4 regions of the Lysinibacillus sp. GW247-5R2A genome follow, and region 3 is predicted to be linked to each of the others. Evidence: riboswitches for the same ligand, from Rfam matches in the RefSeq annotation. Region 3 holds a riboswitch; each other region holds the start of a gene.
The links. A riboswitch is a leader RNA that binds a small molecule or an ion and turns the genes downstream of it on or off. The one in region 3 is predicted to bind cobalamin.
Positions count from the first base shown of each region.

Region 1: it holds a riboswitch for cobalamin, as region 3 does, so the genes downstream of both, AC07YC_RS01340 (glutaredoxin family protein) here and AC07YC_RS18965 (ABC transporter substrate-binding protein) in region 3, are expected to answer to the same signal.
Region 2: it holds a riboswitch for cobalamin, as region 3 does, so the genes downstream of both, AC07YC_RS09805 ((2Fe-2S) ferredoxin domain-containing protein) here and AC07YC_RS18965 (ABC transporter substrate-binding protein) in region 3, are expected to answer to the same signal.
Region 4: it holds a riboswitch for cobalamin, as region 3 does, so the genes downstream of both, AC07YC_RS16560 (hypothetical protein) here and AC07YC_RS18965 (ABC transporter substrate-binding protein) in region 3, are expected to answer to the same signal.

Region 1 covers NZ_JBWKZL010000001.1:278,515-284,354, forward strand. The annotation lists gene nrdF (class 1b ribonucleoside-diphosphate reductase subunit beta) at 1-275, opposite strand, end outside; gene nrdE (class 1b ribonucleoside-diphosphate reductase subunit alpha) at 263-2,356, opposite strand; gene nrdI (class Ib ribonucleoside-diphosphate reductase assembly flavoprotein NrdI) at 2,353-2,712, opposite strand; gene AC07YC_RS01340 (glutaredoxin family protein) at 2,709-2,933, opposite strand; cobalamin riboswitch at 3,051-3,228, opposite strand; gene AC07YC_RS01345 (NAD(P)/FAD-dependent oxidoreductase) at 3,820-4,725, opposite strand; gene AC07YC_RS01350 (chitobiase/beta-hexosaminidase C-terminal domain-containing protein) at 5,223-5,840, opposite strand, start outside.
Region 2 covers NZ_JBWKZL010000005.1:156,524-162,363, forward strand. The annotation lists gene cobK (precorrin-6A reductase) at 1-193, opposite strand, end outside; gene AC07YC_RS09795 (sirohydrochlorin chelatase) at 190-1,113, opposite strand; gene cobJ (precorrin-3B C(17)-methyltransferase) at 1,128-2,795, opposite strand; gene AC07YC_RS09805 ((2Fe-2S) ferredoxin domain-containing protein) at 2,800-3,171, opposite strand; cobalamin riboswitch at 3,316-3,497, opposite strand; cobalamin riboswitch at 3,759-3,943, shown strand; gene AC07YC_RS09810 (energy-coupling factor ABC transporter permease) at 4,088-4,834, shown strand; gene AC07YC_RS09815 (energy-coupling factor ABC transporter substrate-binding protein) at 4,836-5,108, shown strand; gene cbiQ (cobalt ECF transporter T component CbiQ) at 5,114-5,840, shown strand, end outside.
Region 3 covers NZ_JBWKZL010000013.1:72,090-77,929, forward strand. The annotation lists gene AC07YC_RS18950 (MerR family transcriptional regulator) at 1-365, shown strand, start outside; gene AC07YC_RS18955 (class I adenylate-forming enzyme family protein) at 358-1,860, shown strand; gene AC07YC_RS18960 (acyl-CoA dehydrogenase family protein) at 1,862-3,529, shown strand; cobalamin riboswitch at 3,589-3,771, shown strand; gene AC07YC_RS18965 (ABC transporter substrate-binding protein) at 3,916-4,887, shown strand; gene AC07YC_RS18970 (FecCD family ABC transporter permease) at 4,884-5,840, shown strand, end outside.
Region 4 covers NZ_JBWKZL010000011.1:13,763-19,602, forward strand. The annotation lists gene AC07YC_RS16555 (GTP-binding protein) at 1-1,227, shown strand, start outside; gene AC07YC_RS16560 (hypothetical protein) at 1,334-2,092, opposite strand; cobalamin riboswitch at 2,326-2,509, opposite strand; gene AC07YC_RS16565 (DUF4190 domain-containing protein) at 2,876-3,151, opposite strand; gene AC07YC_RS16570 (hypothetical protein) at 3,335-3,598, opposite strand; gene AC07YC_RS16575 (hypothetical protein) at 3,826-4,158, shown strand; gene AC07YC_RS16580 (DUF2785 domain-containing protein) at 4,681-5,502, opposite strand; gene AC07YC_RS16585 (PH domain-containing protein) at 5,782-5,840, opposite strand, start outside.

The DNA.
Region 1 (5,840 bases), on a different contig from region 3:
AAAACGGTTAATACAGCCTTTTCCTGTAAATCGTCTGTATAAGCAGCAACACGATTCATCCCTATATTCGTCTGAACGGTATCAAGCAAAGTTAGTCCCGCAAACACTTTTTTATATGTGTCCTGATGCTCAAAACTTTTCCACTGCTTAATATCTTTACTCACTGCAATTTCTTCAGGAAACCAAATTTGCTTCCATTGCTGGTCCCAGAAAATTTGGGCAAGTTCACTTGTTGCCTTGTTCCAGTTGACTGCCTCATACACTATATTTGACATGCTACACACTCCTCTAAGCTTTGTAATCGTTGACGAACATAGTAAACGGACTTAATCCCTTTTACCCATGCATAAATGTATACTTTAGCTAGTTGTTCTGTTGTCCAATTGTCAGTGACATAAAGAGTCATTGAAATACCTTGGTCAACGTGTTTTTGAGAAGCTGCGTATAAATCAATTAAATCATAAGGATCAACATCATAGGCCTCTACATATAAATGACTGTTTTCATTTGTTAAATGTGGCATTGGATAAATCGTGCGACTATCTGCATAATCACGAACCTCTACACGCTCTGTACAAGGAGAGATGGATGCCGTACAGCTACGAATATACGAAATACTGCCGGTTGGTGCTATCGCTAAACGATAGGAATGAAATAGACCAAATTCCATAACATCTTCCTTTAATAATCCCCACATTTTATTAGTGATAATTGGAATGTTGCCAAGGGCTTTTAACACTGCTGGCGATAGCTCTTCATCATTCTTATTTACATATTGATCAAAATAGCTACCTGAAGCATAATCGCTATCTTCAAATCGGTAGAACGTTTCTGCTTTTTCTTTAGCCATTTCCATCGATGATTTAAGAGAATAATAGTTCATTGCTTCCATAAAGCGGTCCATGAAATCAATAGAGTCTTTCGAGCCATACATAATGCCCTCCGTAACAAGATGTCCATGAAGATTCATACAACCTAGCCCTACTGAGTGCATTAATCGATTCGCTTTCGCAACCGATGGGACATTTTTGATGTATGTCATTTGTGACACATTTGTTAATAAGTACATAGCTGTATCGATTAATGTTTCAAAATCATTTACTTTACTCGCTGCATGAATATCAATGGACCCTAAATTACATGACACATCTAACCCATATTCGTTAGGCTGATCTTGATCTGTAATGACACTAGTTTCTTGAACTTGCAGGATTTCAGTACATAGGTTTGACATTTTTACGCGACCGATATTTTTTAGTGGATGTCCTTCATTGACATTATCATCAAAAATTTCAAAAGGATAACCTGATTCAAATTGAGCTTTTTTCACCTCAGTATAGAGTCTACGCGCATTCAAACGTTTAATTTTACGGATTTTAGGATTATCAAGTAGTTCATAGTACATTTCTGAAATTGAAATTTCCGACATTCGTTTACCATATTCTTTAAAAATATCATATGGACTAAATAACACAATATCTTTATCGCGTTTCATCAGATCGAAGAAAATACTTGGAATAATAATTCCTGTTGATAGTGTTGCGAGGCGAATTTTATCATCAGCATTTGGTTTTTTTGATGAAATGAAATTCTCTATATCTGCATGGAAAATATTTAGATAAACAACTCCTGAGCCATTTCGTTGACCGAGCTGATTCGAATAACTAAATGAGTTTTCTAATAATTTTGCAACTGGGATAACACCACTTGCACGATTTAGTATTTCTTTAATTGGATCACCTAAAGGACGTAAATCGGTTAAGTTAACCCCGACCCCTCCGCCTAGGCGTGAAAGCTCTAAACAATAGCCAATATTTTCAGCAATACTATTCATAGAGTCATCCATTGATAATTTAAAGCAGCTTACTAATTCACCACGGGCTTTTTTTCCACTATTTAATGCAGTAGGTGTTGCTGGCTGATAGGCTTCCATCATTGCTTCAACAGAACGTTTGGCTAATACAGTGTTCCCATGTGCTAAGTACAGGGCAATAATGACAATACGGTCCTCATATTTTTCTAATATTTCTTCTCCATCACGACTTTTCATAGCATAGCTGTCATAAAATTTGCTTGCGCTCATAAATGATGGGAAGCGGAAATTATAATCATATGCTTTCTTGTACAGCTTCTTTATAAAATCCATCTCGTACATGTCGATAAAATCTTTTTCGTAGTAACCCTCATCCACTAAATAGCGGATTTTTTCCTCTATATCTATAAAATAACGTAAACGTACGTTGACATATTCTAAAAAATAGCGGCGAGTAGCCTCACGGTCCTTTTCTAGCTCTAGTAGTCCCGTTGTACTATAACGATTCAGTACGTCATTATTAAGCTTTAAATAAGTTTTCATCCCATTACCCTCGTTTCATAAAACGTTTGTATTGCTTCATAATCTGTTTGATTGCCACGCAAATCTAATTTCCTCACTAAGGGTACATGATAGGTAGTAGCAATTTTCTCCCCAGCACCGCCAAATACAGTATGTCCGAAGTTACTATTGCCACTAGCAACTACCCCTTTACAAAAATCTCTATTTTTTTCTAAAAAACGTTGCACTTTTGCTGGAATATCACCTAAGCCATCTGTATATGTAATTAAAAGATAAGGCTTATTCAAGCTTAATTCCTCAGAGAGTTCAATAGATTCTGCCCTTAATTTAGAAACAACATTACGGACATTTCCTGTACGACTAGCGTAAACGATCATAGTGTGATCATCTCAATACGAGAAACAATTTCCTGAACATCACCTATAAATGTTTCATCCACCTCTAAAACAGGCACACTTAAAAAACCTGCATCTATAATTGTTTGTTTCGCTTGTTCATCATGATCAATATTAACAACTTCTGCTTCAAGTCCTGCTCGTTGTAATTCGGATTTTACCCATAGACATTTTGGACAGATTGTTTTCGTATAAAGTTTCATAGTAATCCCTCTTTTCACAAAATAAAAAAGCTACCTCTTCTAGAGAGATAGCTTAAATGGAAACGTTAACATACTAAAAATACGGACGTTCCCATCTCTTAATCCCCGAAGAAATGATAAATTTGTTTTATATAGGCAGGTCTCCTGGCTTTGCTTCAATCTCTGATTTCCTTCCCATGCGTATGCACAGTGGTTACAATCATCGTCAGCTTTACAGTTGCGGGGACAGCGTCGGACTAGTACCGAACTTCCCTATTAAACTACATATAGTAGTACCTACACAAAACGAACACAATATATTGTTTTTCGATAGTTTTAAGTGTACCATCCTTTGTATAAAAAGTAAATCGAGAAATAAAAGTTCATCAATTTGAGACTATTCATATTTTCTGACATCACCTTGTAAGAACGAACTAAAATATAAGCAACTAAAAATATAAGCATGAATGCGATAGCATTTTTTTATTAAAAAATAGAAAATAAAATAATAGTCACTTATTTACCTAAAAACGTAGCCACCCTAGTAATTTTATACATAAAAAAGGCATCTTTCCTTTACAGTAAAGATGCAATTATGTGTAAAACTCTGAGTATGATGTAAATCTCGCATCCTACTCCATACATCCTATCTTCGTAGATTTTTTTATTGTACTAGTCTAAAGTAGGACCCCTCTCTTACGAGAATGACACATTTTCGTTCGACAAAACATAACGACAACTACTAAAATGTGCTCAACCGTTCTACCCTTTTCAACTAATTTACAATGAATATGTACCTTTTCTAGTTATTTATAGTATAACATATTCAAGTTCATTCTCCGCCAGCTCGATTAGTTCTATTAAAAATAGCTGATGAATTTTATATGACTCATCAGCTAACCATCATTTAAAATCTTTCTATTGTTATATCCATATTTATGCTTGTAGCAGCCTTAAAGCCTTCCGCAGCTGCAATCATTAAAGAAGAGGGACCACCCTTTTCCGTTTCACCTGCAATATATATTCCAGCCCCAGTTGTTCGTCCAGCACCATCAGTCATAACTGTTCCATTTTCATCAACTTGACAATTTAGTAGTTTAGCAAATTTATTGGGACGATAAAAACTTGGCACAACAAATCCACCAGCTCTAAAAATATTCTCACTTGTTTCTAATTCAACACTAGATAAGTTACCATCATCCCCATGTAAATCTTTAATAGCATTTGTATACACCTTAATTTTCTTATGTTCAAAATCATTTTGAACCTTTTCAGAAAGTTGATGACCATTCGTAAAAACAATTAAATCCTGTGACCAATTAAAAACCAATTTCGTCATATGACTAATATGCTCCTCGTTTTCTGCAATGATAGCCAATGGCTTGTCTCGCAGCTCCCAACCATCGCAATATGGACAGCTAAACAAACTTTTACCATAATATTGTTTGATTTGTGGGAGTGGAAATTCCTCTTGTATTCCAGTAGCTAACAGTATTTTTTCAGATACATAAGATTTATTTTCCGAAGTATTGACTAGAAATAAACCAGTTATATCATCTTTAATTATTTCGATGACGGTTTGATCCATCATTGTTATAGAAGGATAAGATTCTATATCATTACTTGCGAGATTCTTAAATTCTTGTGGCTTTATCCCATCTCTTGTTAAAAAACCATGTGACTCCTGAGTTACACGATTTCTATTTGTTCCATTATCAACTAGTGCAACCTTTCTGCGCGCTCTTCCTAATGTTAAGGCAGCACTTAACCCAGCAGGGCCTCCACCTATAATTATACAATCGTATTGATTCATCATTATTTCCCTCCACATCACAATATATTACAGACCTTCAATATCTGTAATTAAGGCAAAAGACATCGTAAATTATATGTATGATATCTTTTTCTTTTCATTTGTTAAGCCAATAATATATGAGGCATTGATCTCAATAAAAAAAGATACAGTTTAGCTGATTGGGTCTAATCACTCTATTAAGGACTTAACATATCTATAATATCTATTAAGTTTTTTCTCGTCAAATTTTTCGTTTTCATGGTTGATATACCGACTAAGCATCGTTAGTTGAAGTACATCTATTCACTTTTTAAAAGTAACTCTTTTTATCTATTTTATGAAAATGAACCCACTCTCCATTTTACATAGATATTTATGAGATGAGAAAAGTAAAAGCCACTCCAACTGTTTTGGAATGGCTTACTGATCTTCATGAATACGAACCATACAGTTTAAATAATTAACAAGCCCCTAAACGATTGACATATGCCTAACATTTTTACGGCAAGTAGTTATTATTTAAATTTAATTTCCTCAGCCGAAGCCCCTTTTGTATACGTTATAGTCGCTCCAGCAGGTAAATCACGAATTTCTTTTACATTTTTTCCTTCGATAATAATTTCACCAATCTCCGTACCTTTAAAATCAATAATCGCATTTCCTTTTTTAGGACTGATTGTTACAGTTTTGTCTGCAAATCCTTCACCATGGAATTCGGCATATTGACTAAATACTGCAATTCCATTTTTAATATTAGTATTTTTTCCTAACGTTAAAGAAATGCTTGGACGATTCATTATTAATTTACCGGTCTTATAGTTATTAAAGCTATATACATTCTCAGGTACTATTGGTGTTGGTATTTCTTCTTTTTCTGCTTTCAAATCAATTTGAACTAATACAGGGTCATGATCCGATGCTCGCCCCTGCGCTTCTGTAAAGTTCGCATTCATATGAATCATGTCTATGGCCGTAACATTAGCAAGATTATTCGAAACTAAAATATGATCCAGCACTTGATTGTTCCCTTGGAAGAAGTACGAAAAACGATCAGTCTCTGGGGCTTTATCCACCATATTCGTTAAAACATCACCTTTTAATGTTTCAAGTGCTGGTGTGAATTCAAAGTCATT
Region 2 (5,840 bases), on a different contig from region 3:
GAAAGCCTTGTTCCGATATAATAGTCGCCATTTCTTCCGCTGTAAGTCGCCCTATTAAATAAGGTAAGCCAGCATCAGCAAGACTAGAGGCTGCCGATTCCGTCACAACGGTGGCAGTTACAGCATGTCCCGTCCTTTGCAATTCAAGGCCTAGATTCCTTGCATCACTCGTCCCTGCTAACATGAAAATCATTTTACTGGCTCCTCTTCATGATGATGGTGGTGATCATGGTCATGGTCATGGTCATGGTCGTGTTGGTGGTCATGGTCATGGTCGTGGTCATGGTGGTGATGGTGATGTGCATGCCCATGAATAGCGGCGTAAGCCCGATAATCTTCAAGATCCTTCATACCTGTTGATGTACCATTCACCGCTTGCTCAATACGTTCTAATAGAACATTTTGTAAACGTTCATGGTAGCCAAAGTAGTTGGCAATTTGAATCTCACTTGCTGGAAATTGCTCATTGAATTTCTCACACATAACATGCATACGCTCCATTAGAATACCCGTGAATAAAAAGTAAGGAAGCATAATAATTTTCTTAGCACCGAGTTTGACACAGCGTTCGATGCCTTCTTCAACACGTGGGTCCGTTACGCCCATAAAGGCACTTTCTACGTATTTAACAGGTAGTTTTTCCCATAGCAATCGTGTGATTTTATAGAAATCTCCATTTGCATAAGGATCACTGCCTCCTCGAGCAATTAATAAAATGGCTGTGTCTTCGTGTTCTTGTTCAGTATCAAATCCAATTTCAACTAAACGATCTTGTAATATCGCAAATATTTCTTCATGAATGCCAATTGTTTGACCATATGTGAATGTGATATTCGGATAATGCTCACGAGCATGCTCGATTTCTGCCGGAATATGTAACTTGGAATGACCTGCATGAAGTAAAATAATTGGGATGACATGTACCTCTGAAGCACCTTTTTTCACACAGTTTGTAATACCTTCTTCAATATTAGGAGAAGCAAATTCAAGGAAGCATGTTTCCACTAAATATTGTTCATCAATGCGAGATTTCATTTGCTCGATAAATGTACGCACCTCATCATTTCCTGCTGCTAAACGGCTGCCATGGCCAACAAATAATATAGCTTTCATCTCTTTTCTCCTCACTAGTCGCCGCACGGAGCTGGCTCTATTTTTATTTTGGAAGACATATCTTGATACGTAAAATGCAATATCTTTTTCACCCGCTTGAAGTATTTAAATAGACGTTCGTTTGGATGCGCATTAGCTTTATATTCTTCAATAATATCTGTAATTAACGGGATTAATTGATCAGGCTCCAAACCTTCTACAACAGGCTGTGCTGCATGAGCCGTACGTCCGACTGGTTTCGCTCCAATAAAGACATCAAATTTACTTTTGCGATAAACAATGCCAATATCATCAAACACGGCTCGATAACAAGCCATCCCACAGCCATTGAAGCCAATATTTAACGTTTTCGGTAATGACATACCGCCAAGCTTTTCTTGAATTTCCTCCGCATATGGAATGGAATCTGCTTTTTCACCGTAGCAAAAATCGCAAGCCTTCAACGACAACACATCACCAATTGGTGCTAATAAAAAGCCTACTTCCTGTAATTTCTCAGTGATACGTTCAGGCGTTGTTGTAGGTATTTTTAAATGGATTTGATGATCTGGTGTATATTCCATTGATCCTTCTTCTCCTACAACCTCTGCTAACGTCATCATTTGCTGTGGTGTGAAAAATTTATTGGCCACGCCAGGGCTCACTGCCAATTCAAAAATTGATTCTATTTTTTGTTGTACAAGCTTTGGCGTAGCCTTGATAGCACTTGTTCCCTTTACCATTGCAAGCGCCGCTGTAGCCATTTCAAGTGCTGTTTTTTTCGGCTTTGGCATAACGGCTATACTGGGTTTATTCATTCTCCCTGCATTAGGGTCTGCCGCAAAGTCATTTCGTGCTGTTCCTGTCTCTTGATTCATCGCCCATGGCTCATTTTCTTCCCGTAAGCGTTGATGTGGACGTAATGGCTGTTTTTCCTCGCCAAGTGTATATTTACGTTGGTAGCCACGCGGTGTAATCATTTTATTATCATAGAAGAACGTAGATGAGTTTCCGATAATAACCGTTGTCAGCATACCAATATCATGTTCCAGCATTTCTGCCAATGTCGTCATCGTCACTTCCTGACGTTCTCGATAGGCACTTTTTACAAGTCCTACGGGTGTGTCAGGAGAACGATATTCTAAAAGAATTCGTTGTGCTTCGACAATTTGTCTTGTACGGCGACCACTTTTAGGATTGTATAAAGCAATAACAAAATCGGCCATAGCTGCGGCTTCCACACGCTTCGCAATTAAATTCCACGGCGTGAGATGGTCACTTAAACTAATGGTACAAGCATCATGCATAATGGGTGCACCAAGTAAACTAGCACATGAATTGATAGCTGAAATACCCGGGACGATCTCCACTTCAATACCAGTTGCCTCTGTCCAGCCTAGCTCAATTAATACTTCATACACTAATCCCGCCATACCATAAACGCCCGCATCTCCACTCGAAATGACCGAAACAATACTTCCTGCTTCTGCTTGACGAACGGCCTCCTGAGCACGTGACACTTCCTCTGTCATACCTGTACTGACAATGGATTTTGCGCTGACTAAATCTTGAATCAGCTCAACATAGGTTTTATAGCCTATGATCATATCACTTTGTTGTAAAGCCTCTACTGCACGTGTCGTAATATGCTTAAAGTCTCCAGGCCCAAAGCCTACTACGAAAATTTTCCCTTTTTGCGCCATGTTTTTACCCCTCTTTCACCTTTTCAATCCCTTTAATGGCTGTCGTTTGCGCTGTTCGCTGTAATGTCCCTTCTCGAAGTGTAAAAACATGATCGTTATATAAGGAATCATGATGCAAATCCTGTACAAGTGTTCTCGCATGCTCCGTTGATGGTACACGATACCAATTCCCCTGAGGGTAAGCAATCACAACACAAGCATCCTTGCATCGTCCATTACAGCGCGTTCTTGTCGTATGTATTTCTTTATCTAGTGCGTTACGCTGTATTTCATCTCGTATAGCTTGGGTAATTTCCTCCCCATCCTTGTTCATACAGCTACTGCCATTGCAAATAAAGAGATGTGTTTTCATCCCCTCTAAATTCCACGTTGTCATCTTATATCTCCCCTCATTTGCTTTTGGAAAAAAGAAAAAACCTTTACTCTGCCGAAGAGTAAAGGTTTGTAGAAGCCAAATAAAAACGAATAGATTGAAAGACAGATCCTCGCTTTTGCTTCAACTTCTCCCTCCGAAAAGTTTGCATGCACAATCTGATAAGCAGGTTTCCTGACTTAAGCTTCATTTTACTGTCGCACCTTCCCTAGTTTGCCCAGGTGGCATTGCGATTTCATCAGCTATTACAGTAGCGGGGGCTGTATTGGACTTTCACCAATTTCCCTATTATCTCGAGTTCTTCGAGCACTTATCGACGTTTTATATGAAATTTTTAATCGTATTTATAATAGAAAACTGTCTTAATCATATCTTATTATTTTAAAATTTCAATATTTCTTTAAAAAATCATGACAAATTTATCAATTTCATAGGAGGGTTGAAAGCTATTAAAAAATTGAATTTGCCCTCTTTAATCCTAAAATACGTTAGTTATCAGAATTTTCGACATTGATATTCTATTTTTAATTTTTCATAAAAAAAGTATAGCATATTTATGGAAATTCGTGATACACTTTGTCGTGAAATCTCACAACTTACAATTTTTCGGTGTAAAATGCTCGTCATTTTGCTTAAAAGGGAAGCCGGTTTAAGTCCGGCGCGGTCCCGCCACTGTAATAGGGAGCTTTATAGAACATGTCACTGTCCAATGGATGGGAAGACCTATAAAGTGTTGAACTAGAGCCAGGAGACCTGCCGACAATAAGTGATCGTTTCAGCCTACGAGGATAGGTGTGCGGCTTAGCAAATGAAAATGTTATTTGCTTTTTTAGCTATGCACTTTTCCAACAACGGAAAAGTGCTTTTTTATTACGCACGCTACATTCTAAAAATCTATTTACAGTTTGGAGGAAGAAAATTGAAGCTGTCTTGGTGGAAACTTAGTTATTTTCTATTGGCTTTTTTAATGGTGCCAAAGCGTGCCTTCGCCATGCATATCATGGAAGGTTTTTTACCAATCGAATGGGCGATTTTTTGGTGGGTAATCTCCATCCCATTTATTATTTTAGGATTGCGCTCTATTCGTAAAACAATTGAAGAAAACCCTGAAACAAAAATGATTCTGGGGCTGTCCGGTGCGTTTGCCTTTGTCCTATCAGCCTTAAAAATCCCTTCAGTTACAGGGAGCTGCTCACATCCAACAGGAGTAGGTCTCGGAACAGTCTTATTTGGACCGTTAGCGATGAGTGTCATCGGGACAATTGTTTTATTATTCCAATCTTTACTTTTAGCACATGGTGGGATCACAACATTAGGGGCTAATGCTTTTTCGATGGCTATCGTAGGCCCGTTTATCGCCTACTTTGTATTTAAAGGGGCGCAACAAATGGGGTTATCGTTTTCATTAGCTGTTTTCTTTGCGGCCATGCTTGGGGATTTAGGTACATATGTGGTGACTTCCGTTCAATTAGCACTAGCCTTCCCATCTGAAGTTGGAGGCTTTATGGCTTCCTTTACAAAGTTCGCAAGTATTTTTGCCTTAACACAAATCCCATTAGCTGTGAGTGAAGGAATATTAACAGTTATTGTCATGAACTTCTTGAAAAAATATAATATTAGCGAATTAAAATCTTTACGTGTTTTCTCTACAAAGGAGGCGCACTAATATGAAACGAAATTTATTACTTTTAGCCATCGTGGTGCTATTGGCCATTATCCCTCTTTTCGTCCAAAAGGGAGCAGAATTTGGAGGAGCCGACGGTGAAGCAGAAGCAGCCATTGGGGAAATCAATGCAGAATATGAGCCATGGTTTGATAGTTTATGGGAACCACCTAGTGGTGAAATTGAAAGCTTATTATTCGTGCTACAAGCAGCTATTGGTGCTGGTTTTATCGGCTACTTTATTGGCTATATGCGTGGCAAGCATAAAGAAGGTTAAGGATTATGTTACTCATTGATAAGTATGCGTATCTCAATAAGCTAGCGTTCGTTCATCCGCTAGAAAAAATGATATTTTCATTAGGACTACTTTTATTCACGCTTATTATGAGAGATGAACGACTTTCACTCATTACATTTTTTGTAATGAGTGCTTTTATCATTTGGGGCGCGAAAATTCCACTAAACTATTATGCGAAGCTATTATTACTACCTTGTTTTTTCTTATTCACAAGTCTCTTATCCATCATTATTTCGATAGCGCCAGCAGCGCATACATTACCAGCCCATATGGGGGCATTTACGTATATGAACTGGACAATTTTTATTGGGAGAGCCAGTATCGCTACCGCCCAGCAACTATTCTTTATTGTACTTGGCAGTATAAGTTGCTTATATTTTTTAATTTTAACGACATCAGTACAAGGAATATGTTATGTGCTCCGACAATGGCGGCTCCCTACTTTATTAGTTGAGCTAGTAGAACTCACCTATCGTTTTATTTTTATTTTTTTAGAAAGCATGCAAAAAATTCATTTGGCCCAGCAAGCCCGGCTTGGCTACCACTCACCCATGCAATGGTTACGTTCAGTATCCATGCTAATTGCCGCGTTGTTTATTGAAATGTTTCAGCGCAGTCGAGAGCTTAATCATGCCATGCAGGCCCGTGGTGGTGAAACTGTTTATTGGCATGAAACGGGCGCCTATAGCAAAAAAAACTGGCTTGGCATGA
Region 3 (5,840 bases):
AGGAGTTCGATGTGTCCACGCGTACAATTCGTTATTATGAGGAGCTTGGGCTTCTTTGTCCTCAACGTTCATCTACGAATCAACGAACCTTTTCAAAAAAAGAATTTGCGAAGCTCAAGCTTATTTTTAGAGGAAAGCGTTACGGCTTTTCACTGGAGGAGATCAAGGAAATGGTATTACTTTTTGATTTTGATCGCTCAGGAATTCAGCAATTGGAGCGAACCGTTGAATACGGAGAGCAAAAGATTCAGGAGATTGATAGGAAAATAGCTGAGCTTACGCAAATGAGAAATGAATTACAACAAATGCATGGCATGTTTAATGAAAAATTAACGACTTTAAGGGGAGAGATGCACGATGAATAGTTCCGATTTATTAGCACGTAATGCCCGTAAGTATCCAACAAAGGAAGCCGTTATTTGTCATGGTAGAAGAGTGACCTATTATGATTTAGATGAGCAAGCGACTCGTTTTAGTCATGCCTTATTAGAACAGGGTGTAAGGCAGGGAGATAAAGTTCTGATTTTTATGCCTAACGTTGTAGAGTTTGTCGTAAGCTATTTTGCTATTCAGCGAATGGGTGCTATTGTCGTCCCAGTCAATGCTAAGTTTACATTACAAGAAGTAGAGTATGTGGCACAGCATGCTGAGGCAAAGGCGATTATTGCTCATGAAGCCATTTTTGCGGCAGTCCAGCATATTGCCGGAATCCCGTTAAAAATTAAAACAGGACAACAAGTAACTGGCTGGCTTCATTTTGAAACAATCATTCAAAGTGCCAGTGCCCAAACGATTGAATGTCAGTTGAACGAGGATGATGCTTCGACTATTTTGTACACATCAGGTACAACTGGGAATCCAAAGGGCGTATTGTTTAGCTATCGTAATATTTTAACGGTTGCGCAAATGATTGCGGTTGAAATGGAGGTCAAGCCTGAAAGCCGTATATTGCTAATGATGCCATTAACTCATTCGGCTCCATTGCATTTATTTTTAATGGCAGGTGTTTTTGTAGGCTCTACAAATGTGTTAACGCCAACTTTTACACCAGACTTATTAATAGATTCCATTGAAAAAGAAAAAACGACCCATTTCTTTGGCGCACCTGTTGCTTATTTATTAACAGCACAGTTGCCAAGATTGCAATCAGCTGATTTGTCCTCCATGAAATGGTGGGTGTATGGAGGTGCACCTTTATCTGAAAATGAGGTTCGGTTCATTCAACAGTCCTTCCGCACAACTAATTTAACATGTGTATATGGATTAACAGAGGCGGGACCAAGTGGATCATTGTTATTTGGCAAGGAGCATGAAGGAAAGGCTGGGAGTATTGGACAGCGAGCACCTTTAGGTACAGAGATACGTATTGTTAACGACAGTGGCGAAGATGTACCAGCAGGAGAAGTAGGGGAGATCGTTTTATTTGGTGAGGGTAATATGCTTGGCTACTACAGAGATGAAGCGGCAACCAATGCGGCCTTTATAGACGGTTGGTTAAAAACAGGAGATCTAGCTCGTAAGGATGAAGATGGCTTTATTTGGATTGTTGATCGAAAAAAAGATGTGATTATTTCGGGTGGGGTCAATATTTATCCGAAAGAAATTGAAGATTGCCTTTTAAGCTTTGAGGGAATATTTGAGGCGGCAGTGGTTGGTGTTCCACATCCACAATGGGGAGAGACAGTGAAGGCTGTGTATTCCGCTAAACAGGATATTGATGAAGAGGCTCTAAAAGATTATTTAGAGGGACAGCTTGCTAAGTATAAAATACCGCGTATTTTTGAAAAAGTGGAAGCGCTACCAAGGAATGCGTCAGGCAAAATTTTAAAACAATTTTTGAAAGGACAAGAGGTGAGATAGTATGAGAGTTTTACAACAGGAAATAGCAGGCACAAGCAATTTTTTTACAGATAATGATACGCTTCAAAAGGTGTTGGAAATGATGCTGGATAAAGAATTTTTATCTTATGCGCATCGGGAATTGACGGACTTTGGTGAGCTATGTGCGGGTGCTATAGACGTGAGGGCGAAACATACTGATCGACAAGGAGAGCCTCGCCTTCAAAGATATAATGCCTACGGTGAAGAGGTTTCAGAGATATGGGTCAATGACGGCTACAAAAAAACAATCGAAGAGACATATAATACGGGGATTGTTGGCTATGTGCATAAAGATATTCCCCAACTAGGTCACAAAGGGAATTATGTCTATAGTTTTGCGCAAGGTTATTTACTGTCACATGCGGAGCCCGGTTTTTATTGCCCTGTGACATTAACGATGGCTACTGCCTATTTATTAGACCATTATGCAGAGGAAGAAGTTAAGAAGCGCTTTTTACCGCATGTTTGTGCAACAGGCGATAGGGAGCTATATGAGGGAGCGACATTTTTAACGGAACGACAAGGAGGCTCAGATGTTGGTGCGAATGTAGTAGAAGCAAAACTTGTGGGGAATGAATACCGCCTCTATGGTGAAAAGTATTTCGCCTCCAATGCAGGGATGTGTGGGGTTGCAATGGTATTGGCACGAATAGAGGGTGCACAAGCAGGCTCTAAAGGATTAACTCTTTTTGCTGTTCCATGGCGTAATGAAGATGGATCGGCTAACCATCTTCGTATTCGACGACTAAAAGATAAATTAGGTGTGAAAGCCGTTCCATCTGGTGAGGTTGAGTTTGATGGAGCACTCGCGTATGTAGTTGGTGATCACAATAAAGGGATTTATTATATGCTGGAGGCTCTTAATTTATCAAGAATTTGTAATGCTGTGGCATCTATTGGCATTATGCGCCGTGGCTTCTTAGAGGCGAAGCATTATGTGTCAAATCGATATGCATTTGGTAAACCTTTAACACAGTATCCTATGATCCAGGATACATTGGGTAAATATGCCGCTAAGCTGCATGTAGAAGTAGCTACGATTTTTGATCTTATTCAATTATACGATAAAGTGACAAGTGGTCAGGGAACAGAGCAAGACACCATCATGAACCGTTTATATATTGCCATTATGAAAAAGGAAACGGCAGAGCAGGCGGTCCATTATGCAAGTGAAGCAATTGAGCTACATGGCGGGAATGGCTATATTGAGGACTTTGTAACACCACGCTTATTGAGAGATGCGCAAGTGCTGACGGTATGGGAGGGTACGGCTAATATACTAGCTTTGGAGCTTATTCGCTTAGTGGATAAATACAGGGCACATGAATTGTTTGTTCAAGAGATGAGCGAGCGATTAGAAGTATTAACAGACCATTCATTAGTGAAAATCGTTCAAGAGCAATTAACTAAACTATCGGCAACCTTACAAATTTTTAGTACTCTCGATGAAGCGACAAAAACGTTTGAAGCAAAGGATGTTGCCAAAAAAATGGCCCAATTATATGAAAGTGTCGTAGCCGTTGAGTGGGCACAGAAATTTGGTGGGAAATATGACAAACTAGCGGATGTTTATTTAGAGCAAACTTGGTCATTACGAACGATCGGTGCTCCGATGAAAACCGTACAGTATTTTGCTGAAATCGTCTAATAACCCTTGGAGTCGCCTTGATATAGAGGCGACTTTTTTTAATTTCATGTATAATAAAATCAACTGAATAGTATAAAGGTTCTTTACTTATGTAAAGTGAAAAGGGAAATCAGTGTAATTCCGATGCGGTCCCGCCACTGTAAGTGTGAGTTTTTTCAAATGATGCCACTGAAGATTTCGGGAAGGCTTGAAAAAACGTAATGAGCACAAGCCAGGAGACCTGCCTTTATAGCATAGACATGACAGCCTACGAGGATAGGATGGTGGATTTTGTATCAGTTTTTTGGTGCGATTTTGACCCCTCATCATTCGAAGATGAGGGGTCTTATTTTGATGGAGGAATATTTCTAACACATGAACGCACAAATCAACGAAGGAGGATTCACATGAAGAAATTTTGGAAAATAGGGGTATCGGCATTTTTAACGATAGGGTTGCTAGCGGCTTGTGGACAAGAGGCGCAAAAAGACAATTCCACACCTACAGAAGAGCAAACACAACAAGAGACATCTAAAACGGAAGCAGCAACATTCCCTATGACTATAACGGATGCTATTGGGAAGGATATTACACTAGAGGCTCCTCCTGAAAAAATAGTGTCACTAATTCCAAGTAATACAGAAATATTGTTTGGCCTAGGTTTAAAGGATGAAATCGTAGGGGTTACTGACAACGACGATTATCCACCAGAGGTAGCTGAAAAGGATAAGGTTGGTGGCATGGAATACAATATTGAACAAATTATTGCCTTAGAGCCAGATATCGTTTTTGCACATGAATCTAGCATGTCTCTTTCGGAATCGGCCATAGCACAGCTAGAATCGGCGGGCGTGAAAGTATTTGTTGTGAAAAATGCCCAAGATTTTAATGAAACCTATACAACGATTGAACAGCTTGGGCGTGCTACAGGGAAATTATCAGAAGCTGAAAAAATCATTGCTGACATGAAGGCGAAAGTGGATGAGGTTCAAGGGAAAGTGAAAGACGTTGAACCTAAGAACGTTTTTGTAGAAGCCTCTGATGAACCTAATATTTATACAGCTGGTCAAGGCACATTTATGAACGCAATGCTGGAGATGATCCATGCAAAAAATGTAGCAGCAGACGGTGATAATTGGTATGAAATTGGTGCAGAACAAATTATCACAAAAAATCCAGATGTCATCGTGGTGACATATAGTTATGTACCTGATATTTTAACAAAAATACCAAAGCGTGCAGGTTTCGAGACAATTAATGCAGTAAAAAATAATGCTATTGTGCAAGTAGATGAAAGCACAACAAGCCGTCAGGGACCACGTTTGGCGGATGGCCTTGAGGAATTAGCAAAAGCTATCTACCCTGAGGTATTTAAGTGAAAAAAGTAGCAACAGCCTATGTATTAACATGTACGCTTCTTATCATTAGCATCTGGTGTGGCGTCGCTATAGGCTCTGTTCATATTCCGATAGAAGTACTGTGGAATCAATCAGTTGATGAAACAGCTGCCAATATCTTTTGGAAAATTCGCTTGCCCCGTGTGCTTTTAGCGGGGCTAGTAGGAGCTTCTCTCGCCATTGCGGGAGCGGCTTTCCAAGGCTTGCTCAAAAATCCATTAGCAGATCCATATACATTAGGTATTTCATCGGGTGCTTCTGTCGGCGCAGTCATGACAATCTTTTTTAATATTTCTATACCTGTTGTAGGTTTGTATGCCTTACCTACCTTTAGCATGATAGGTGCGATTATTACAATGGTGATTGTGATGAGCTTTGCTAGAGTAGTGGACCGTTCTTTAAAGATGGAAACACTGATTTTAACAGGTGTTATCTTTAGTTCCTTTTTAGGATCGTTAATTTCGTTAATGATTGCTTTATCGGGAGAGGAGCTGCGCCAAGTAATCGGCTGGCTACTCGGTTCTGTTTCTATGCGTGGTTGGCCGTATGTTCAAATGATTATTCCGTTTGTCATTGTTGGTTCCCTTATGCTGTGGACACAGAGACGTGAGCTTAATGTTCTGTTATATGGGGAAGAAAGAGCGAAGCATTTAGGTGTTAATGTAAAGCGAAGTAAGTATTTGATTTTAGTAGGTGGCTCCATGCTAACTGGAGCAGCAGTTGCTGTTTCAGGCACAATTGGCTTTGTAGGGTTAGTTGTACCGCATATGACAAGAATGATTTGGGGTTCTGATCACCGTCATTTACTCCCACTATCATTTTTTAATGGGGCAACATTACTTATTATTTGTGATTTAGTGGCAAGAACCATTATCTTGCCAAGGGAACTGCCTATTGGTGTCATTACGGCATTTATTGGAGCGCCTGTTTTTTCC
Region 4 (5,840 bases), on a different contig from region 3:
CCATTTCAAGGAGAGATCTTTAAAATACGACATGATGGCCATCAGCGACTAACATTCATCAAGGCTTTAACAGGCAAATTACAGGTTCGAGATGAATTTACGTTTGGAGACCTTACAGAGAAAGTAACAGAAATCCGTCTTTATAACGGCAGTCGATTTGAAACTGTTCAGCATGTTGAGGCTGGTGAAATCTTCGCTGTTAAAGGGCTCAGCCAGGCAAACATTGGCGATCGCATTGGCAGTAACATGCTATCACAGCCCTATGAGCTGGTCCCTACATTACAGGCAAAAGTTCAATATGAGGGTGAGCAACATATTAAAGAGGTATTAAGGATTTTCCGTCTATTAGAGGCCGAGGAGCCCTCTTTGCGTGTCGTATGGCAAGAAAAGTTTCAGGAAATCCATGTGCATATAATGGGTGTCATTCAGCTAGAGGTACTGATTGAAGTATTATTGAAGCGCTTTACATTCAACATCACTTTTGGAGAGCCACAAATATTATATATGGAAACAATTGCGACAACCGTTACAGGCTACGGACATTTTGAACCACTTAAGCATTATGCAGAAATTCATTTATTAATGGAGCCGAATGAACGTGGGACAGGCATTACCTTTAGCAATGCCTGTCATGCAGATGATTTATCAGTGGGCAACCAACGCCTCGTAGAAAAGCACTTGTTTGAACGTGATCATCACGGCTTACTCACAGGCTACGCAGTAACAGATATTCATTTTACGCTCTTAACGGGACGTGGACATAATGAGCATACGTCTGGCGGTGATTTCCGAGAAGCCACTTTCCGAGCACTGCGCCAAGGACTGGAACAAGCACAGAACGTCCTACTTGAGCCCTATTATCGCTTTAAAATGAAGGCTTCCAATGACTTTATTGGCCGTATGATGACCGACATTCAACAGGCTGCTGGCACCTTCGACGACCCTGTACTCACTGAAACAGACGTTGTATTAACAGGACGTGCACCAGTAGCGACCTTCATGAGCTATAACACAATTTTTGCCGCCTATACAAATGGGAAAGGTGCGCTTACCCTTCAATTTGATGGCTATGATGTGTGTCATAATGCAGAAGAAGTAATAACTCAAATAGGTTATGATAAAAATGCCGACCCTGAATACAGTTCTTCCAGCATTTTTTGCGCAAAAGGCAAAGGCTATTCTGTCCCTTGGCAAGAGGCGCAAGCAGCCATGCATTGTCAGAGCTAAGTTTCATGTACTAGCACGGAAAATCTGTTGGACTAGTATTTCAGATGAAGGTAGAATAACCATACAAAAAATAAAGCAAGCCCTCCGCTTCATGGAGGGCTTGCTTTTATATGGCACCAACAGCTTTCTTTGAAGGCTTGTGCACCGGATAGGCAGGTTCAACCACCACATAACCTTGCGTATTCGTGAAGTCGATAACTACTTTTCCAGGCTGACTTTTTAATATTTGTAGCTGATCAATTAATGTTAATAATAGCTCGTGGCCGTTCCCGCGTGGATGCCAATTAAAGTGAAAATCATTTAAGTCCTGAACGGCTTGAAGAAACTGCGTGTATTCCTGCTGCGCAAATGCAATTAGTTTATCCTGATGAGGAATTTGCTCTAAATCGTTCATATACGTTTCATAAAAACGTATGACAATTGAGCATAGTAAATCATTGACACGTGCAGCGCTTAACACTGGATTGGGCTCCTGTGAAAGACGGTCAAGATTAGGCTTTGCTCGTGTTGAATCAATGCGTGTAATTAAGTGGTACTGCTCCCCATTCACCTCATAAACAATAGGGTTCGTTGGCATATACATCATAAAGCTATTCGTCTTCGTTTTCAGTTGATCTGTTAAATTCGCCTGAGCAAAAAGATGGCCCTCTACCTCCCCATTTTGTATCCAAATAATGTCTTTATTATATAAGATTTGCTCAAAAAAGCGATCGTTGCGAATCAGTTTCGTTGCTAATAATTGATCAATTAGTGATTCGACCACCATTCTTGTTTTCGCTTTCTTGGCAATTTCTGTCCGTGGCTGCTTACAAATCGTCATATCTACAAAAGGTGTTTCCTGTGTTGTCGTTGCATGAATATTCATCCTCTGTGCATCCCCTTTGCGTACATATTTTCAAAACAAAAAGGACTTCCTACTATGTTTGAGGAAATCCTTCGCTTTAATGTGCTTCATCACACAATGCCAAACAAACCCTAAGTAAATGCGAAGGAGTTCTAAAGTGAACCCTTTCATGAACTTTGGGCGTTTGACGTACTGTGACGAACAGAGCATTCTGTTTTGTCAACATGCCACCTCCTATTCCTCGTAGGTTTATGGTGTGTACTCGTAACTAGGCAGGTATCCTGACTCATGGTCATCGCCACTTTTCCCCTTCCCATCATTTGACAGTGGTTGCTGAAAAGTCGCTCACATTTACAGTTGCGGGACAGTGTCGGATTCACACCGACTTCCCTTTTAAGCAAATTGCACGCAATTTACACCTAGTACTACACGCTATTCAGTTGTGAAGGAATGCTGTGTTTTATACATTCCTTGTAGACTATTAAACTCAATTGTAAGGTAGTCTTTTTCCGATGTCAAATAACATAAAATCTTCCAGTTTCTATATTACTATCTTGCAATCTATTTAACTCAGATTGAAAAGACACTTTTTACTTGTTATTCTTTTGCCTCATAATGCGTTCATACGGCTAAATCGCATGCATTCCTACTAATTTTTAGATTACAATACGCTTACTATATAAAAATTATGACGATCATCATTGCCAATACTGTAGTTTGCGATTAACCGCCCCAGTTATAGAGACATTTTTTGAGGTCTACTAGTAAGCTAAAGCACCTATTAGTAAATAAGAACCTGCAATATTAACTTATACTGGTTAATGAATAAAATGCAATAATAGACAATACTGCAAAGGTTTGAATGATAATCCCAATCACGTTACAAATTAAACCAGAAATGGCTAGCCCTCTACCATTTTCATTTCTTTTAGAAATTTCCTTTGTTGCTATTCTTGATAAAACTACTCCAATAATCCCAAAAACTAATCCAATAAGTGGAACTATGATTGAAAGAATGCCAAGAGTTAATGAAATTATAGATTTACTATTCGTTTCTATTTTTTCAACGATTTTTCTCACCCCTCCCTACAAGGTTTTACTATTCACACTTCTTCAACGAACCAGTTCCGTTAATTGAATTTTAACAATCCATTTGAAAAATCCATTATTTAACAATATAAATAGGTTATGTGCAAAGTAATAAGACTAGAAAGCACCAATCAGCCTAGAGGCTTTTGAGTCACGAACTTTCAACGCAAAAAATCAATCAAGATTATTTGCATAATCGTTAATCAATTTCGCTTTTCGTTTTCTTCTTTTTCTCGCTAAAGTTGCGACTGAAATTCCCAGCTTTGCTTCGACTTCATTACAACTATTCGATTCCAATAGTTGCATTGCAGTGTCTAACAGTTTCTTATCAAATTTCTTTGGTCTACCTTCCCAAAAATCATCGCGTTGTTTTGCAATTGTTTTACCTTCTTGCGTTAGCTCTAAGATTAAATCGCGTTCTTTTTCAGCTATAGCCAATTACGAAATAAGGAGTTTTTTGCACTATTTTAAAGCTAGTTCGTAAATTCTCCTTTGTTTTAAACGTTCTAGCTTTCATATGATAAATACGTCATATTGCGAAATGAAGGCATTAAATTCGCTACTATATATACCCGAACTCAAACACGTTTACGGATGCGATTCCCTTGAACAACACAATTTTTACTATAAATGGTGGTATACTGTAACAAAGGAGGGAATACATAGTGGAATTTAAATTTGGTGGCGGTTCTGTTTTTCTACCACCCTTACAAATTACAATTATCGCAATCATCGTTATTTTCTTTTTAGTAAAGTGGAGCAAGGAATTAGAAACAAGACGTTTTACTATTTACTTTTACTTTCTAATTAGTACTTACATTGCACCAATCTTTTCTCGCAGCACAAAAGATGGTATCTTTCAGCTTTGGATTCCTTTAGGATTTATAGTAGTATTCTTTTACTTGTTTCGGAGTAAAAAAAATCATCCAGCTAAAATGAAAGCTAGTATTTTAGGACTTTCCATAGCATTATATAATATCATTCTTCAATATTTATGATGGATTTTCCTATTCCATTAAAGAATATTCTGCTTATTAGAATAGAAAAACTAGGAATTTGGGCACCTAGTTTTCAATAATCACTGTCGGCGCAACGATCCTTCATATTCATAGCTGGCACTGACTCTAGCATAATTATTGTCCATCATGTTGGTGCAAAACGGAGGACTCAACTCGTTGGCGCGTGTATGTTTCAGTTTAAGTTATTACTTTAGGTGATTGTGCAAGGTCGCTAGCAATTCGATAGGTTCTGCTGTATCTAATTCGGAACAGATTGAACGTGCCCTATCATCCCAGTGGAATATAATTTCATCATCATCGATATACATAATCGCATCATTCTTCATATGGTGACTACTTAAATACTTTATAAAATGAATATCATAAAATAATCATTGATTTTAAATCGAAAAATCAAAATAAAAAAGGCTTTAGTATAAACAAGGCGCTCTTTTAACTGTCTTTTTCGTGTCTTTTTTAAATAGTGGCGTACCAACCTTTTGGGAATGCCTCCACGTTCTTTTAACGAATAGAAAATCTATTTAATTTTGCCTCCGTAGCAAGCATGACCGTGTGAAGCTCATTCTGTCGGCTATCTTGGCCTCTTCTGAAGTAGAGACTACGTATAAAATTCTTGTTGTTTACGCGGGTAATTACCTGACTGCGGCTTCTCGGCAAAGTACAACATTGCGCTAAGCTACTAATCCAATCTACGATTTCTTGATGTGGAAGTAGCTCATTGTCAATGATCCCATCCACGATGTTGACCAATCGCTCATCATCCTCATCGCTAAAAATATGTCTACCATTATTGAGCTTCTCAGAAATAGCGACAAGAATCTCACCCCGCATGACGGTGCTGCACTCTTTACACTGCACCAGCTCGGCAAGAACATCGGCACCGTGAGACGCGCTGTGAGCCCAGCCTCCTTCTGAAAGGTAACCTCGTAGATCCTTCTCTTCTTTATAGTAACGGAGCATTGTATGTAATAATTGCTCAATCTCCACTTGAGTGAAAAATGGATTTTGTCTATGGCGTTGGACAATCAAAGCGATAGGCAAGGCAGAGAATGTCCTTGTAAAAACTGACTGATCCTCCTCGCTGCCGATATGATAAAACAAATGGTTCTTATCAGTCAAAACAGATAAGAAGCTACGCAACTCCTCTTCACTGAACCTATTCTCTTCCTTTATCCACATATAAAACATCGGATAAATGAGATTATCTCGTAATTCTGGCTGAGGATCACCGATAAATTGAAGTAACAAAGGGACGTAATCTTGATGCTGCTCACCTTCGCGTAACTGATACTCGTCCTTCTCTATTCTTTGCAAATCGAGCATCAATTTAGTTCTTATATCCTCACATGTTCTTTTTTCTTCCAACATAAAAATCCCCCTTTGGATAATATTACCTAAGGTAGTAAAAACGAGCAACTTTTTTCTTAGATAAATACCTCTGACATATCATAAATTGCTTTTAATGCAAAAATATATGTAATACGAAAGTTTCCATATACTTTTAACTACATCTAACAATATGGTCTTCCCTCTAAGCACAAAAAAAGCCTCGCATATAGGCGGGCTTTGGATGGGTTTTGCTTTTGATACGATAGTATACCATTAATTCGAGCCTAAAACATACTGTGCTAAAACACTTTGCACCTTATAAATATTGGTCG